DNA from 2 places in the Mesorhizobium shonense genome. Region 2 is predicted to be linked to the other one. Evidence: riboswitches for the same ligand, from Rfam matches in the RefSeq annotation. Region 2 holds a riboswitch; the other holds the start of a gene.

Region 1 (9,061 bases), on a different contig from region 2:
GAGCCGACATCGAGGACACGCGAACGGGCCGGGATGAGATCGTTGATAACCTCGAGATCGACACGTTGGGCACGATTGACGCTCATGGGAACACCCGCGGCCTTAGAGCATTCGAAGCCAAAGCGGAATCGCTCGGTGTCGCAGAAATGCTGCTAAAACGAAGAGATCGCGAGCCGCTCATAGGCTGAGTCCCCTGGCGCGGGCGGCCGAGGCGATGAAGCCGTTGATGGCCGCGAACAGTTCCGGTTCGTCGAGCAGGAAGGCGTCATGGCCGCGATCGGTCTCGATCTCGACGAAGGAGACGGAAGCGCCGGCGGCGTTCAGCGCATGAACGATCGAGCGGCTCTCCCCGGTCGGGAACAGCCAGTCTGATGTGAAGGATACCAGGCAAAACCGCGTCTTGGTGGCGGCGAAGGCATCGGCCAGCCGTCCGCCATGGTCGGCGGCGAGGTCGAAATAGTCCATTGCGCGGGTCAGGTAGAGGTAGGAGTTGGCGTCGAAGCGATCGACGAAGGTCATGCCCTGGTGGCGCAGATAGCTTTCGATCTGGAAGTCGGCGTCGAAACCGAAGGTGAGCGCCTCGCGGTCCTGCAGGTTGCGACCGAACTTGCGGTGAAGGGCCGCCTCCGACAGATAGGTGATGTGGGCGGCCATGCGCGCCACGGCGAGCCCTTTTTCCGGACGCCTGCCGAAATCGAGATATTTGCCGCCGTGCCACTCCGGATCGGCCATGACGGCCTGCCGCCCGACCTCATGGAAGGCGATGTTCTGCGAGGAATGGCGGGCTCCGGTGGCGATCGGCAGCACCGAGAAGACGCGCTCCGAATGGCTGGCGGCCCACTCCAGCACCTGCATGCCGCCCATCGAGCCGCCGAGCACGCAAAACAGCTTCTCGATGCCGAAATGGTCGACCAGCATCAGCTGCGCGCGCACCATGTCGCGGATGGTGATGATCGGCAGGTCGAGGCCGTAGGGCCGGCCCGTCGCCGGATTGATCGAGGCCGGGCCGGTGGAGCCGAGGCAGCCGCCGACGACGTTGGAGCAGATGACGAAAAAGCGGTTGGTGTCGATGATCTTGCCGGGGCCGATCAGCACCTCCCACCAGCCCGGCTTGCCGGTCACCGGATTGGTGTTGGCGACATGCTGGTCGCCGGTCAGCGCGTGGCAGACGAGGATGGCGTTGGAGCGGGCGTCGTTGAGGATGCCATAGGTCTGGTAAGCGACCTGGAACGGCGACAGCACCGTGCCCGCATCGAGCTTCAGCGGCTTGTCGGGGCCGAACTGCAACACCGGGCTCGATGGGTGGTCGGCCTCGTTGTTGGTCCTTAGAGCGCGCTGAGCGGCCATCGCATTCCCCATCCAGTCCGCATCGATTTCGCCGATGCGGTATCCGGCCGGCAGCGGACAACAAAAAACCGGCCTGCCTTCGCAAAGCCGGTTACAGGTTGCAAACGGCCCTTTAGCGAATTGTTTAACGTGGCTGCAAGCCGACCGGCCAAATCACCACGGAGTCCGGCTGCTCTTCTAGGACCAGCGCCGCGCTTCGTCAACGGGCAGCATCCTGGGGGCAGCATCTTGGGGGCAGCACCTTGGGATCAGGATCTTGGCGCAAGCACCGGCACTCGACATTCGGGGCCACGGCCTGTATTTCCGCTGCGGCCTCGACGGCCTTCTCGACGGATTTGTGACATGAAGCAGGATCAGCCACGTCCGACGCCCCGCGCGGGCATCATGGACATCGAGGCCTACGTGCCGGGCAAGAGCACGGCACCGGCCGGCGTGACGAAAGTCTACAAGCTGTCGTCCAACGAGAACCCGCTCGGGCCGTCGCCGAAAGCGATCGAGGCCGCGCGGGACGTGGCTTCCAGGTTGGACGTCTATCCCGACGGCTCAGCTCGCCGGCTGCGCGAGGCGATCGGCGACGTGCATGGGCTCAATCCGGCAAACATCGTCTGCTCCAACGGCTCCGACGAGATCCTCGGGCTCCTGGCGCAAACCTATCTTGCGCCGGGCGACGAGGCCGTGTTCACCGAACACGCCTTCATGGTCTACAAGATCTACATCCAGGCCGCCGGCGCCAGACCGGTCGCGGTCAAGGAAACCGACGAGCGCGCCGACATCGACGCGATGCTCGCGGCGGTGACGCCGGCGACCCGGATCGTGTTCCTCGCCAATCCCAACAATCCGACCGGCACCTATGTGCCGTTCCAGGAGGTGCGCCGGCTGCATGCCGGGCTGCCGAAGAACGTGCTCCTGGTGCTCGACGCGGCCTATGCCGAATATGTGCGGCGCAACGACTATGAAGCGGGCATCGAGCTCGCGGGCAGCGCCGAGAACGTGGTCATGACCCGCACCTTCTCCAAGCTCGGCCTCGGCGGCGCGCGCGTCGGCTGGATGTACGGCCCGGCGCATATCGTCGATGCGATCAACCGGGTGCGTGGGCCGTTCAACGTCAACGCGACAGCGATCGAGGCGGGCATCGCGGCCATCCGCGACCGCGCCCATGTCGAGCGCAGCGTGGCGCATAACGAGAAATGGCTGGCCTGGGTCAGCGAACAGGTGACCCTGCTCGGGCTGCGCGTGACGCCGAGCGTCGGCAATTTCGTGCTGATCCACTTTCCCGACGACAGGCGGCATTCGGCGGCGGCCGCGGACGATTATCTCAGCGCAAGGGGCTATATCCTGCGCCGCGTCACCGGCTACGGCTTCCCGAACGCGCTGCGCATGAGCATCGGTACCGAAGAGGCCAATCGCGGCGTCGTCGACGCGCTGACGAGTTTCCTGAAAAGCTGAAGCACCATGACATCACCGATGTTCGAGAAAATAGCGCTGGTCGGCATCGGCCTGATCGGCTCGTCGCTCGCCCGTGTCATCCGCCGGGAGGGGCTTGCCCGCCATATCGCCATCGCCACGCGCAGCAAAGCGACGCTCAAGCGGGCCGAGGAGCTCGGCCTCGGCGATTCCTACACGACCGAGGCCAAAGAAGCGGCACGCGACGCGGATCTCGTCATCATCTCGGTGCCGGTCGGCTCGTCCGGCGAGGTCGCCGCCGAGATCGCGCCGGCGCTGAAGAAAGGCGCCATCCTCACCGATGTCGGCTCGACCAAGGCATCGGTGATCGCGCAGATTGAGCCGCATGTGCCCGACGGCGTGCATTTCATCCCGGGCCACCCACTGGCGGGTACGGAAAAATCGGGCCCCGATGCCGGCTTTGCCGATCTTTTCGACAACCGCTGGTGCATCTTCACGCCGCTGCCGGGCACCGATCCTGAGGCGCTGGAGAAGCTGTCGGAATTCTGGCGGCGCTGCGGCTCGAACATCGACACGATGGACCCGCAGCATCACGACATGACCCTGGCCATCGTCTCGCACCTGCCGCATATCATCGCCTACAACATCGTCGGCACCGCCGACGACCTGGAATCGGTGACCAAGACGGAGGTCATCAAATATTCCGCTTCCGGTTTTCGCGATTTCACCCGTCTGGCGGCCTCCGACCCGACAATGTGGCGGGACGTGTGCCTGCACAACAAGGACGCGATCCTGGAGATGCTGGCGCGGTTCTCGGAGGATCTCGCCTCGCTGCAGCGGGCGATCCGCTGGGGCGACGGCGAAAAGCTGTTCGACCTCTTCACCCGTACCCGCGCCATCCGCCGCTCGATCATCGAGGCCGGCCAGGACATCGATGTGCCGGATTTCGGCCGCCAGGCGGTCGAGCATCCTGGGGCCAAATCTTAGTCAGGTCGACGACGGCCAGTGCGCTGCCATCATCGCCAGCGTCTCGGCCCTGTCCGGAGCGCCGAGCCGGCCGCCGAAGCGCAGGCATTTGAGCGCCGCGGCGGCGCTGGCAAAGCGCAGCGCCCGCTCGGGCGGCATCGCTTCGGCAAGGCCGACGGCAAAGGCGCCGTGGAAGACGTCGCCGGCGGCGAGCGTATCAACCGCCTTGATCTTCGGCGCCTCGACATGGCGGACGCGGCCGGCTTCCCGGTCATGCCACCAGGTTCCGGCAGCGCCTCCCGTCACCGCGACAAAGGCATCGGTGCGCGAGGCAAGATCTGCGCAGGCGCTTTCAGGGGCGGGCGCGTGGCCGCAGACGATGCGGGCCGCCGGTTCCGAGGCGACGATGTGCGAGGCTAAAGGCAGCAGTCGCTCCAGCACCTCGACGGGCGCTGTGTCGGCGTCGAGGATCGCCGGATGGCCAGCGTCCCGCGCGGCCGTCAAGGCGAGCGCGGCGGCGCCCGGCCAGCGCACATCCACCAACACGGCATCGAAGGCGGAGAGATCGGCGAGCGGCAAGGAGTGAGGGTCAGCCTGCGCTTGTCCGTCGTAGAACGGCACGATAACACGCTCGCCATGGGCATCGACCAGGATCGCGGCCAGCGCCGAGCGCGCGCCGGCGACGCGGCGGACCAGGCTGCAGTCGACGCCCTCCGCCTCGATCTCGGCGATGAGCTGGTCGCCGACCGCGTCGTCTCCCGCGCTCGCCCAGAGCGATACGCTGGCGCCGAGGCGATGCGCGGCGCAGGCGGCGCTCGTTGCCATGCCCGAGGCGATCTGGACGCCGTCGCTGGCGATGAACTTGCCCTGATGCGTTGGAAGCGTCTCGACACGAAGGATAGTGTCGAGGGTGAATGCGCCGACGCTGAGCAGTCTGACCGGTTCCGCCATCGCAGCCCTCAATCGACCGGCTTGATCTTGCCGAGCGGAATGAATCCGAGCGAGGCCTTGCCCTTGACGATCCTGAGCGGCATGGACGGCTCGTTGCCGAGCATGGCCAGGCCGGCAAAACCTTGCTCGATCTCGCTTTTGTGCTCGGGGATCGCACCTGAGAGAATGGCGGCCACCGCCTTCGGATCCTTGAGCTTGATCGTCAGATTGGCGTCGATCAGCCCGTCCGCGTCGACCGAGACCGGTCCGGACACCGTCACGCGCGCCGTTCCGGACGACAGGTCGAGCTTGGCGATGTCGACCGACTGGCCGCGCAGGCTTTTGGGCGGTGCCGCGATCAGCGCGACGCCGTTCTTCAGCGTCGCCTCACCGCCGCCATCGAGCGCCGGCAGCACGCGGCCGCCGATCGCGTCGGCATCGATTTCAAGATCGCTGAAGCTGCCGGTATAGACGACGTCCTGGTCCTTGGGGGCCAGTTGCCCGGCCGCGTTTGCCGCGTAGAACAATTCGGCTGGATCGGAATCGTCAGCCGGGTCGGTCTGGCCTGACAGGCCTTCAGCCTGCAGCGACACGCGCCTGGGCAGCGGCCAGGACAGTTTGACCGTCGCGTTCAGCTTGTCCCAGTCGATCCAAAGCGGCGGCATGCCCGGCGCCGAGGTTCTGAGCGGGCCCCGCACGTCGGCCACCGGCGACAAAGGCTGCGTGATCCCGGCGACCGCGTTGAAGTTGCCCGTGGAGGCGGCGATGTTTTTGCTATCGTCCTGATAGGCCAGGCTGTCGCAGGAAACGGCAAAGCTCAGCGGATAGCCGCTGACGGTAAGGTTGGCGCAGCCGGCGGCGATGCCCTTGGTGCCGAGTTTGGCCACCGCCTGGTCGGTCTCCGTCTTGAGGCGGTCGGCAAGATAGAACCAGCCGGCGCTGTAGAGCGCGAACAGCACGACAATGAATGCGGCAAGCCAGAACAGCCGGCGGCGAGGTTTGCGCGATCGCTCGTCACTTGACGTCATGCTGCGGCTCTCGTTAACCCCTCGTGCGGCGAGCGGGCTGTTAATCTCATGCACAACAAGCGGGGGACAGAAGAAACACCTCACGGTGCGATGTCGTCACTCGAGTGCGATCAGGCTTGGCGATATGGGCGATTTTTGGGTTTTTGGCTATGGGTCGCTGATCTGGCGGCCGGGATTCGCACATGTCGAGACGCGGCGGGCCCGCCTTTACGGCTATCGCCGGTCGCTTTGCGTCTATTCCTTCGTGCATCGCGGCACACGCGAGAGACCGGGCCTGGTGCTGGGTCTCGACCGCGGCGGCTCCTGCATCGGCCTGGCGTTCCGCGTGCCGGGCGATTTGCGGAATGAAGTGCTTTCCTACCTGCGCGAGCGCGAGCTGGTGACCAATGTCTATCTCGAACGCATGCTCGATGTCCGGCTCGACGGGAATAGGGCGGGAGGAGACCGAACGGTCGAGGCGGTCGCCTACATCGTCGACCGCGCGCATGAGCAATATGCCGGCGGACTCGACGCCAGCCATGCCGCGGCAGTCGTTCGCGGCGCCGTCGGCCAGTCGGGCCGGAACGAGGACTATGTGCTCAGCACGCTCGAGCACCTGAAAGCGCTCGGCATTCGCGATCACTGGCTGGAGCAGGTTGGGCGGCAGGTCGCGCCTTCGTGACGGCCTGGCCCGATCAAAAAGCAAAACCATGCCTTTGACCTCGGCGGGACAAGACCTAGCTTAACCGCAATCCATCTCGGCAATCCATCCTTGGGCGGCGTCGAGGCCCCATCCCAGCATCGGAGATCAATCTTGCAGAAACGCCGTCTCGGTCGCACCGACCTTTCCATCGCGCCGCTGGTTCTGGGCGGCAACGTCTTCGGCTGGACCGCCGACGAGAAGACTTCCTTCGACCTGCTCGACCGCTTTGCCGAGGCCGGCTTCAATGCCGTCGACACGTGGGTCCCGGGCAACAAGGGCGGCGAATCCGAGACCATCATCGGCAACTGGATGAAGAGCCGCGGCAACCGCGACAAAATAGTCGTCATCACCAAGGTCGGCTCCGACATGGGCCAGGGCAGGCGGGATCTGTCCGCGGCCTACATCGAGAAAGCCGTCGATGCGTCGCTCAAACGGCTGCAAACCGACGTCATCGACCTCTATCTGTCGCATTGGCCGGACCCGGCCACGCCTTACGAGGAAACGCTCGGCGCCTATCAGCGCCTGCTCGAGAAGGGCAAGATCCGCTATCCGGGCTGTTCCAATCTCGATGCCGGGCAATTCCGCGCGGCCCTCGACGTCGCCAGCCTGCGGAGCCTGCCGCGTTATGAAGTTCTGCAGCCCGAATACAATTTGTACGACCGGTCTTCGCTGGATGGCCCGCTGCTCGATCTCTGCAAGGCGGAGGGTCTCGGCGTCATCACCTATTTCAGCCTCGCCAAGGGGTTCCTGAGCGGCAAATACCGCTCCAAGGCCGATCTCGGTCAGAGCGAGCGCGGTGAAGATGTGGCCGAGTATCTCAACGAGCGCGGCATGCGCATTCTCTCCGCGCTCGATGCCGCCGCCGGGCGCCATTCGGCCAAGCAGGCGGAAGTGGCGCTGGCCTGGATCATAGCGCGACCGGGCGTCACCGCACCAATTGCCAGCGCCACGACGCCCGCCCAGATGGACAGCTTGATCCGTGCTGCATCGCTGAAACTTTCCGCGGACGATATCGGAGCGCTCGACCGGGCCAGCGCCTAAGGCGTGTTGATATTCAGGTGATGCCGGTCTGCAAATGGCGGCCTCCTGCGCTTCCGGCCTTCGCCGGCCGAAGCATCCATGACTTGAGAGTGGTGTGGCAGTTAAGGCTACGGCCGGCGTGGGCCGGTGCTCACGTACTTTAAGTACGCTCCGCTCCGGTTCTCGGATGCCGCCATTTTGGTCGCTTCGCGCCCGTCTTCGACTCCGGCTCGGCCTGACCTGAATCTCAACATACCTTGGTGCAGTCCGCACGATCGTCCAAGACCATGCGGGAGCCCCGCGATAATTCCTTGCCGTATCGCGGCGGGAATTGAGGTTCGGCATGGCCGGAGGAGTTCTGTCTGGAGCGCAGCCCTGGCAGCAATTGCTGGCGCTGGTGTTGGCGGCCACCGTGGTGATGGGCAGTCCGGGTCCGGCGACGATCAGCGTCACGGCCGTCGGCGCAGCCTTCGGCCTGCGGCCCTCGCTGCGCTACACTTGCGGCGTCGTGCTTGGAACGATCGCCGTGCTTCTGGTGGTGGCCGCCGGCATTGTCAGCGTGCTCACTTCGATGCCGGGACTGGCGCCCATGCTGACGATCGCTTCGGCCGCCTATATCCTCTATCTCGCCTTCAGGATCGCGACGGCGCGGCCGTTGACCGAAGGCGGAAACGACGCGGCACATCCCACCTTCCTTGGCGGCTTCATGCTCGCCGTCGCCAATCCGAAGGCCTATGTGGCGATCGGCGCCGTGTTTGCCGGCGCTTCGTCAAAGGTCGATGAGCTGGGGCTTTCGAGCAAGCTGCTGGTGCTCGCCGCGATGATCGTCGCCATCCATGTGCTCTGGCTTGTCGCCGGAACGGTCTTCGCAGGGCTGCTGCGCAATCCGTCGGCGTCGCGGGTCATCAACCTGGTTTTCGCGGCGACGCTGGTGCTGACCACCGCCTTGGCGGCGCTGCCGTGAGTCAGGCCTTAGATCGTGATGGCGTTTCGCTGAATCGCCATCCCGATCTAACTCTTTGCGGAGCATGATCTTTCTCCGAAAACCGGTTCCCACTTTTCGGGATCATGCTTTAGCCTGTGCCGCCGCGCCAAGCTCCGCTAGCCGCTTCACCGCCGTCGGCGGCATGGGCGGCGGGTTCGGCGCGCGCGAGGCTTCGATCAAAAGCTGATCGCAGGCGGCTTCGGTCTCGCCGATCAGCCGCTGCATGAATTCCTCCTTGTCGAGCCCGGGCGGAATCGGCGGCAGGAAGCGGGCCTTGATGGTGCCGGGATAACGCATGAACTTGCGGCGCGGCCAGTAGAGGCCGGCGACATGGGCGACCGGCACCACGGGAACGCCAAGCTGGGTGTAGAGCTCGACGATGCCGTATTTGTAGGACGGCTCGGCGCCCGGCGGGCGGCGTGTGCCCTCGGGATAGATGATGAGCTGGCGGGGATTGCGCGCCATCTCTTGCCTGGTCGCGGCAACGACCGCCTTCAACGCCTTCGAGCGGCTGCCGCGGTCGACCGGGATCATGCGCATCTTCATGATGTACCAGCCGAAGAAGGGGATCCAGGTCAGCTCCCGCTTCAGGATATACAAGGCGTCGTCGAGATAAGGAAAAAAGGCGATCGCATCCCAGAAGGACTGATGCTTGGGAGCCAGGATGAAGGACCCTTCAGGCAGGTTCTCGGCGCCCGT
Region 2 (9,061 bases):
GCTATGAGCTGATCTTCTGCGTTGCCGGCGCCGAAGACCCCGTGGTCAAGCTGATCAATGCCGCGATCGCGCGCTTCCCCAAGGTTCCGGCGCGGCTGCTCGTCGGCGACGACAGGATCAGCGCCAATCCCAAGCTCAACAATTGCGTGAAGGGCTGGCAGGCGGCGCGGCACGACTGGGTGATCCTTGCCGATTCCAACGTGCTGATGCCCAAGGACTATGTCCAGCATCTGATGGCGGCCTGGCGGCCGGATACCGGCCTCGTCTGCTCCACGCCGATAGGCTCGCGGCCGGACGGGTTTTGGGCCGAAGTCGAATGCGCCTTCCTCAACACGCTGCAGGCGCGCTGGCAATATGCGGGCGAAGCGCTCGGCCTCGGCTTCGCCCAAGGCAAGAGCATGTTGTGGAACAAGCCGATGCTCGACGCGAACGGCGGCATCCAGGCTTTAGCCGCCGAGATCGCCGAGGACGCGGCCGCCACCAAGCTGGTCAACGGCTTGGCACTGCGCGTCAATCTCGTCGCGTCGCCCTTCGAACAGCCGCTCGGCCAGCGCACGTTCGCCGAAATCTGGTCGCGTCAGGCGCGCTGGGCGCGGCTGCGCCGCGTCACCTTCCCGCTGTTTTTTGCCCCCGAAATCCTGACCGGTGTGGCGTTGCCGTTGCTGCTCGCGCTTGTCGCGGCGGCCAGTGCCGGCGTCAGCCTGCCCACCACGGCGCTTTGCGTTCTGGCGTTCGCCTATGTGCCGGAATGCCTGCTCGCCTGGTCCAAGGGCTGGTATCTGTCGCCGCGCAGCGTCACCGCGATGATCGTGCGCGACGCGATGCTTCCCGCCGTCTGGGCGCGCGGCTGGCTGGCCGGCGCTGTCGAATGGCGCGGCAACGCCATGACCATCCGCACCAGCGCGATAACCGAGCTGGAAGAGATTGCCTGAGCCTCGCTCAGGCGCTCTCTCGATCGGCCTGCTACTTCGCCGCTTTCAGCGCCTCGTCGATATCGGCCAGCAGATCGTCGGCGTCCTCAAGCCCGACAGACAGACGCAGCGTCCCCGGGCCGATGCCGAGCTCTGCGCGCGCCTCGTCGCTGAGGTTCTTGTGCGTCGTCGTCGCCGGATGGGTGATCAGGCTCTTGGCGTCGCCGAGATTGTTGGAGATCAGCACGATGTCGAGAGCGTTCTGGAAGGCGAAGGCCGCCTGCTTGCCGCCCTTGACGTCGAGGCAGATCAGCGTCGAGCCGCCGGACATCTGCTTCTTGACGATATCGGCCTGCGGATGGTCGGCCCGGCCCGGATAGATGACGCGGGCGATCTCCGGCCGGCCGGCCAAGAAGTCGGCGATCTTGCCGGCGCTCTCGGTCTGCTGGCGCACGCGCAGCGGCAGCGTCTCAAGCCCTTTGAGCAGCGTCCAGGCGTTGAATGGCGACAGGCTCGGGCCGGTGTGGCGGAAATAGTCGTGCAGGTTCTCGTCGATCCACTTCTTGTCCGACAGGATGACGCCGCCGAGGCAGCGGCCCTGTCCGTCGATATGCTTGGTCGCCGAATAGACCACGACATGGGCGCCAAGCTGCAGGGGCTTCTGCTGCAGCGGCGTGGCAAACACATTGTCGACGATCACACGTGCGCCGATCGAATTGGCCAAAGCGGCAACAGCAGTGATGTCGACCACTTCCAGCGTCGGGTTGGTCGGGCTTTCCAGGAAGAACAGCCTGGTGTTCGGCCTGACCGCCTTTTCCCAATTGGCGATGTCGGTGCCGTCGATCAGCGTCGCCTCGATGCCGTAGCGCGGCGCCAGCGTCTCGACCACCCAGCGGCAGGAGCCGAACAGCGCCCGCGCCGCAACGATGTGGTCGCCGGCCTTGACGCTGCAGAGCAGTGCCGCGCTGACCGCCGCCATGCCGGAAGCGGTGGCGCGCGCATCTTCCGCGCCTTCGAGCGCGCACATGCGCTTCTCGAACATGTCGACGGTCGGATTGGCGTAGCGCGAATAGATGAAGCCCGGCTCCTCGCCCTTGAAGCGGGCTTCCGCGGCTTGCGCCGTTTCGTAGACATAGCCCTGGGTGAGATACATCGCCTCGGCGGTCTCACCGAAACCGGAACGCAGCGTTCCGCCATGCACGAGTGCCGTCTGAGGCTTCCAATTTCGCGTCTTCGTCATCGCCCTAGTCCAACCCTAAGAAGCAAACACAAAAAAACCGGCCGCGATGTCGCAACCGGTCCATACGGCCTTGCGGCCAGCGGTCCTTTAGCGACTTGTTTAACGTGGCTGCAAGCCGACCGGCCAAATCACCACGGGATAACGATCCTTTAGACCCGCGCCGCGCTTGCGTCAATTGCCGGCTTGATTAAGAGGTTTGTACCAGGCAGGAGCCTGCACCCATGCGCTTGCCCGGCCTTAGAGCAATTCCAGGAAAAGTGTGAAACCGCCGGAATTGCGTCAAAACAAAGAGGTAGAGCGGTTCGCCGTTTCCATGAAAGGGTGAATTGCTCTAGCGGAGCCAGACCTTGCGGCAGACAGGCATTCTACCGGATCAGGACATCGCGGCGCTGTTTGAGGCGAACGCGCTGAAATCGCCGCGCGCCCTCGACACCAACCAGATCCAGCCGGCCAGCCTCGATCTGAGGCTCGGCGAAAAGGCTTTTCGCGTGCGCGCTTCCTTCCTGCCAGGTCCGGATCACCTGGTGGCCGACAAGCTCGACCGGCTGAAGCTGCACGAGATCAGCCTTGCCGAGGGCGCGGTGCTGGAAACGGGCTGCGTCTACATCGTGCCGCTGCTCGAGAGCCTGGCGCTGCCGTCAGAAGTGTCGGCATCGGCCAATCCGAAGAGCTCGACCGGGCGGCTGGACATTTTCACGCGCGTCATGACCGATCGCGGCCATGAGTTCGACAAGATCGCCGCCGGCTATCAAGGCCCACTCTACCTCGAGGTCAGCCCGCGCACCTTCCCGATCGTCGTGCGCGCCGGCTCGCGGTTGTCGCAGATACGCTTCCGCACCGGCAACGCGCTGCTGTCGGAGAACGAGCTGCGCGATCTCCATCGCGCCGAGATGCTGGTCGCCACCGAGCCTCCCAACATCTCCGGCGGCGGCATCGCGCTCTCCATCGACCTCGACGGCGACAAGGACGGCCTGGTCGGCTATCGCGGCAAGCACCACACCGGCTTGGTCGACGTCGACAAGCGCGCCGCGCAGGATGTCGTCGACTTCTGGGAGCCGCTTTATAAGAGCGGTGCCGGCGAGCTGGTGCTGGACCCGGACGAGTTCTACATCCTGGTCTCGCGCGAAGCCGTGCATGTGCCGCCGCTCTATGCCGCCGAGATGACGCCCTTCGACCCGCTGGTCGGCGAGTTCCGCGTCCACTATGCCGGCTTCTTCGATCCCGGCTTCGGCCACTCCGCCGCCGGCGGCAGCGGCAGTCGCGCAGTGCTCGAAGTGCGCAGCCACGAGGTGCCGTTCATCCTCGATCACGGCCAGATCGTCGGCCGCCTGGTCTACGAGCATATGCTCAAGCGCCCGCAGGCGCTTTACGGTACCGATCTAGGCTCGAACTATCAGGCGCAGGGGCTCAAGCTCTCCAAGCATTTCAGAGCAGCGCGCTGAGGCTGGGGTCTCCCCCCTTGAGGGGGAGATGCCCGGCAGGGCAGAGGGGGTCGTCTCACATAAAGCGCGACGCCCTGCAGACGTGAAGAGGAGTTGGCGCTCTACGCGCAGCGACCCCCTCTGTCGCCTTCGGCGACATCTCCCCCTCAAGGGGGGAGATTACGCTCTCACAGCGCCTTCACCGCCACCTTGACCGGCTTTTCGATCTCCAGCGGGTTGCGCAGCGGCAAGCCGAAGTCCTTGGCCTCGATCTCGAACACGTCGCCCGCTTCCGTCCTGATGCCGTCGGCGAAGGACAGCGTCGCCGTGCCGAACATGTGCACATGCACGTCGCCGGGCTGACGGAAGGCCGAGTACTTGAAGTGGTGATGCTCGAGATTGGCGATGGTGTGCGACATGTTCGCTTCGCCCGACAGGAACGGCTTTTCCCAAAGCAGCTTGCCGTCACGCAGGATGCGTGAAGAGCCCCTGATATCGGCGGGCAAGTCCCCGATCAGGATCTCCGGTCCGAAGGACGCATTGCGCAGCTTGGAATGGGCGAGGAACAGGTAGTTCACCCGCTCGGTCACATGATCGGAGAATTCGTTGGACAGCGTGAAGCCGACGCGGAACGGTGCGCCGTCGTCGCCGATGACATAGATGCCGGCGATTTCCGGCTCCTCGCCGGCGTCCTGCGCGAAGGCGGGCGACATCAGCGCGGCACCGGGCGCAATCGCCATGGTGCCGTTGCCCTTGTAGAACCATTCCGGCTGCACGCCGATCTGGCCCTTGGCCGGCTTGCCGCCTTCCAGTCCCATGCGGAACATCTTCATGGAATCGGTGAGCTGCTCCTCGCCGTCGCTGAGCTTCTTGTGCATGGAATCGCGCGTCGCGGCTGAGCCGAGATGCGTCAGCCCCGTGCCGGTGAGGTGGAGATGCGCGGGATCGGGATGGTTGATCGGCGATACCAGGCGCCCTTTCTTGTAGGCGGCGTCGAGATCGACCGTCTCGCCGTAGCCCTTGCGCTCGATCAGCGCTTCGAGGCCGGTGCCGGTGCGCGCCGCCTCCATCGCCAGCGAATAGACGCTGCGCGCGCCGTTGATGATCCGGGTCTTGCCGCCGCTGCGGGCAACGACGCGGATCGTCTCGGCGTCGTCGAGGATCTGGGAAATCAGCATGATGTACCCTCTCTCTTTTGCCTTGGCCTGGCTGCCGACGGGCAAACCCTGACCGGCGCGGCCCGGAACCAATCCGCGCCGCGGTTGAAACTCTTCGTCCGGATTGCGCTCGCGAGCCCGGTCCTTCAGGGGACTTCTTGGCGCCGACGGGCTGCCGGCAGCGTCGCGATCTAGAACCCGTATGCCTCCTGAACCTCGCTTCCGGCCTTTAAGCCTTGTTCTTGTTGTAGACGTCGAAGATCACGGCGCCGAGCAGCACCAGGCCCTTGACCACCTGCTGCCAGTCGACATTGACGCCCATGATCGACATGCCGTTGTTCATCACGCCCATGATGAAGCCGCCGACCACGGCGCCGATAACCTGTCCGACACCGCCCATAGCCGAGGCGCCGCCGATGAAGACGGCCGCGATCACGTCGAGCTCGCTGCCGAGACCGGCGGCCGGCACGGCCTGGCCCAGGCGCGCCGCGATGATCAGGCCGCCGAGTGCCGAAAGCACGCCCATGTTGATGAACACCATCAGCGTCAGCCGTTCGGTGTTGATGCCCGACAGCTGTGCAGCCTTGGCGTTGCCGCCCATCGCGTAGATGCGACGGCCGATGGTCATGCGCTTGGTGACGAAGACGAACAGCGAGATCAGCACGCCCATCACCAGAAGCACGACCGGCAGGCCCCTGTAGCTCGCGAACTGGACGACCAGGAACAGCGCCAATGCGCTGCCGACCAGCGTCTTGATGACGAACAGCGGGAAGGGCTCGGCCTCGTAGCCATGACGCTCACGCTTGCGGCGGGCCCTCAGCCCGAAATAGGCATAGGCCAGAACGGCGATGAGGCCGAGCACGATCGTCGTCATGTGCAGGGTAAGCCCGCTGCCGACGATGGTCTTGCCGGCGGCATTCACCGTCGGCGGGATCAGCGTCAGCGGCCCGATCACGTCCGGAATGAAGCCTGAGCTCAGCGCCTTGAAGCTGTCGGGAAGCGGGCCGACCGAGGAGCCGCCGCCCAGCAGCGCCTGGCAGATGCCGCGGAAGATCAGCATGCCCGCCAGCGTGACGATGAAGCTCGGTATCCGGTGGTAGGCGATCCAATAGCCTTGCGCCGCGCCTATGCCGCCACCGACGATGAGACAGATGATTGAAACCACCAGCGGATTGCTGAGCGGGCCGAGCGGCCAGATGACCATCATCATCGCCGCCAGTGCGCCGATGAAGCCCGCAACCGACCCGACGCTGAGGTCGATATGGCCGGAAACGATGACCAAAAGCATGCCCAGCGCCATCACGATGATGAACGAGTTCTGCTGCACCAGGTTGCTGAGGTTGACCGGTTTGAACAGCGTTCCCGACGTCGTGTACTGGAAGAACAGCATGATGACGATCAGGGCGATGATCAGGCCGTATTCGCGCAGGTTCGTCGTCAGCGCCGAGACGGCGATGCGCGGCCCCTGCTTGACGTCTTCGGCAGCGCCGGTCTGCGGTGCGGGAGCGCTTTCTGTGCTCATGATGCTTTTTTTCCTTCTCCGCGAACGATGGCTCGCATGATCTTTTCCTGGCTGGCGTCACTTGCCGCCATTTCGCCGACGATGCGCCCTTCGTTCATGACATAGATGCGATCGGTGATGCCGAGCAGCTCCGGCATTTCCGACGAGATGACGATGATCGCTTTGCCCTCGGCGGCGAGGCGGGCGATGATCGTATAGATTTCGTACTTGGCGCCGACGTCGATGCCGCGCGTCGGCTCGTCGAGGATCAGCAGCTCCGGGTCGGCGAACAGCCATTTCGACAGCACCACCTTCTGCTGGTTGCCGCCCGAGAGATTGCCGGTCATCTGGTAGACGCTGGAGGCGCGGATGTTGGTCTTCTTGCGATAGTCGTTGGCCACGCTCATTTCGCGCATGTCGTCGATGACGCCGCGGCTCGAAACGCCGCTCAGGTTGGCTAAAGTCACATTGTGCTTGATGTGGTCGATGAGGTTGAGGCCGTAGGTCTTGCGGTCCTCGGTGACGTAGGCGATGCCATTTGCCACCGCCTTGCTCACCGTCGAAAGGTCGACGGGCTTGCCTCGGTGCAGGACCTCGCCGGTGATATGCCGGCCGTAGGAGCGCCCGAACAAGCTCATCGCGAATTCGGTTCGGCCGGCGCCCATCAATCCGGCGATGCCGACCACCTCGCCCTTGCGCACATTGAGGTTGACGTTCTTGATCACCTGCCGCTCGGCATGGATCGGGTGGAAGACCGACCAGTCCTTGACCTCGAAGACCACCTCACCGATGTTCGGCTCGCGCGGCGGGTAGCGGTCGTCGAGCGAGCGGCCGACCATCGAGGTGATGATGCGGTCCTCGCTGATATCCTTCCTGGGCAAGGTCTCGATGGTGCGTCCGTCGCGGATCACCGTGACCTTGTCGGCGACGCGGTTCACCTCGTTGAGCTTGTGCGAGATCAGGATCGAGGTCATGCCCTGGCGCTTGAACTCGAGCAAAAGGTCGAGCAGCGCCTGGCTGTCCTTTTCGCTGAGCGAGGCCGTCGGCTCGTCGAGGATCAGGAGCTTCACTTCCTTGCTCAGCGCCTTGGCGATCTCGACCAGCTGCTGCTTTCCGACGCCGATATTGGTGATCAGCGTCTTGGGATCTTCCTTGAGACCGACTTTCTTGAGCAGCGCGCCGGTGCGCTTCTCGTTGGCGTTCCAGTCGATGACGCCGTAGGTGGCGTGCTCGTTGCCGAGGAAGATGTTTTCCGCGATCGACAGCATCGGCACCAGGGCAAGCTCCTGGTGGATGATGACGATGCCGATATGCTCGCTGTCATGGATGCCCTTGAAGTGGCATTCCTGGCCGCGAAAGACGATCTCGCCTTCATAGGTGCCGGACGGATAGACACCCGACAGCACTTTCATGAGCGTCGATTTGCCGGCGCCGTTCTCGCCGACGATGGCGTGGATCTCACCTTCCTCGACGCTGAGGTTGACGTTCGACAGCGCTTTCACGCCAGGGAACGTCTTGGTGATGTCGCGCATCTCCAAAATCGTCGAGGTCATCAGGAATTCCGCTCCCTGGGCGCATGTCTTCCGCTTCGGGAAAGTGTCATACGCGAAATCAACATACCACAGCTTCTATGAGCCGTGACGGCGCATGGCGCTGCAGAGGCCGGCAAAAACAATACCGGGGTCGCTTCTGAACGAAAAGGGGCCCTGCGTGGCGCAGGACCCCTCGTTTTCCAAGCCGGATTACTTCAGCTCGTCGGCCTTGATGTAGCCGGAGTCGACGACCTGCGCCTGGTAGTTCGACTTGTCGACCTCATGCGGCGTCAAAAGGATCGAGGGAACGACCTTGACGTCGTTGTTGTAGGTCTTCTCGTCGAGGCCATCGGGCTTGCCGCCGGACAGCACCTTGTCGACCAGCTGCACGGTGGCTTTGGCCAGTTCGCGGGTGTCCTTGAACACCGTCGAATACTGCTCGCCCGAGATGATCAGCTTGACCGAGGCGGTCTCGGCGTCCTGGCCGGTCACGATCGGCCAGGGCTGAGCGTCCGTGCCGTAACCGACGGCGCGCAGCGAGGCGGTGATGCCGCGCGACAGGCCGTCATAGGGCGACAGAACGCCATCGACACGGCTGCCGTCCGAGTAGTTGGCCGAGAGCAGGTTGTCCATGCGGGCCTGGGCGGTGGCGGCGAGCCAGCGCAGCGTGCCGACCTTGTCCATGCCCGTCTGGCCGGACTTGATCTTGATCGAGCCGTCGTCGATCAGCGGCTGCAGGACGGAGATCGCGCCGTTGTAGAAGAAGAAGGCGTTGTTGTCGTCGGGCGAGCCGCCGAACAGTTCGACGTTCCACGGCTTGGTGTTCGGGAAGCGCTCCTTGAGGCCCTTGACCAGGGAATTCGCTTGGATGACGCCGACGCCGAAATTGTCGAAGGTGGTGTAGTAGTCGACATTCGGGGTCTTCTTGATCAGGCGGTCATACGCGATGGTGACCACGCCGGCATCGTTGGCCTTCTGCAGTGCATCGGCCATGGTGGTGCCGTCGATCGAGGCGATGATCAGCGCCTTCGGGCCCTTGGTGATTTCGTTTTCCAGCTGGCTGAGCTGGTTCGGGATGTCGTCCTGCGCGTACTGCAGGTCGACCGTGTAGCCGAGCGCCTCGAGCTGGGACTTGACGGCGTCGCCGTCGTTGATCCAGCGCTGCGAGGTCTTGGTCGGCATCAGCACGCCCACGAGACCCTTGTCGGCCGCGTGCGCCGAATAGGTCGTGGCGGCAATGCCAAGGGCCGCGATGGCGGCCAGCGTCTTGATGATCTTCACATTACTCTCCCTGGTTGA

What was found. Region 2 has a riboswitch for S-adenosylmethionine ahead of ABID26_RS13260 (O-succinylhomoserine sulfhydrylase). Riboswitches for the same ligand answer to the same signal wherever they lie in the genome.
Region 1: another riboswitch for S-adenosylmethionine. It lies ahead of metX (homoserine O-acetyltransferase MetX); the one in region 2 lies ahead of ABID26_RS13260 (O-succinylhomoserine sulfhydrylase).

The regions. Positions count from the first base shown of each region.
Region 1 is NZ_JBEPLM010000012.1:92,368-101,428, reverse strand. It holds gene metW (methionine biosynthesis protein MetW) at 1-86, opposite strand, end outside; gene metX (homoserine O-acetyltransferase MetX) at 178-1,347, opposite strand; SAM riboswitch at 1,440-1,517, opposite strand; gene hisC (histidinol-phosphate transaminase) at 1,690-2,793, shown strand; gene ABID26_RS26455 (prephenate/arogenate dehydrogenase family protein) at 2,800-3,738, shown strand; gene ABID26_RS26450 (sugar kinase) at 3,739-4,668, opposite strand; gene ABID26_RS26445 (DUF2125 domain-containing protein) at 4,677-5,675, opposite strand; gene ABID26_RS26440 (gamma-glutamylcyclotransferase) at 5,800-6,336, shown strand; gene ABID26_RS26435 (aldo/keto reductase) at 6,469-7,398, shown strand; gene ABID26_RS26430 (LysE family translocator) at 7,721-8,341, shown strand; gene ABID26_RS26425 (lysophospholipid acyltransferase family protein) at 8,444-9,061, opposite strand, start outside.
Region 2 is NZ_JBEPLM010000004.1:187,758-196,818, reverse strand. It holds gene ABID26_RS13265 (ceramide glucosyltransferase) at 1-932, shown strand, start outside; gene ABID26_RS13260 (O-succinylhomoserine sulfhydrylase) at 964-2,151, opposite strand; SAM riboswitch at 2,219-2,296, opposite strand; gene ABID26_RS13255 (2'-deoxycytidine 5'-triphosphate deaminase) at 2,499-3,593, shown strand; gene araD1 (AraD1 family protein) at 3,761-4,750, opposite strand; gene mmsB (multiple monosaccharide ABC transporter permease) at 4,959-6,251, opposite strand; gene mmsA (multiple monosaccharide ABC transporter ATP-binding protein) at 6,248-7,783, opposite strand; gene chvE (multiple monosaccharide ABC transporter substrate-binding protein) at 7,973-9,043, opposite strand.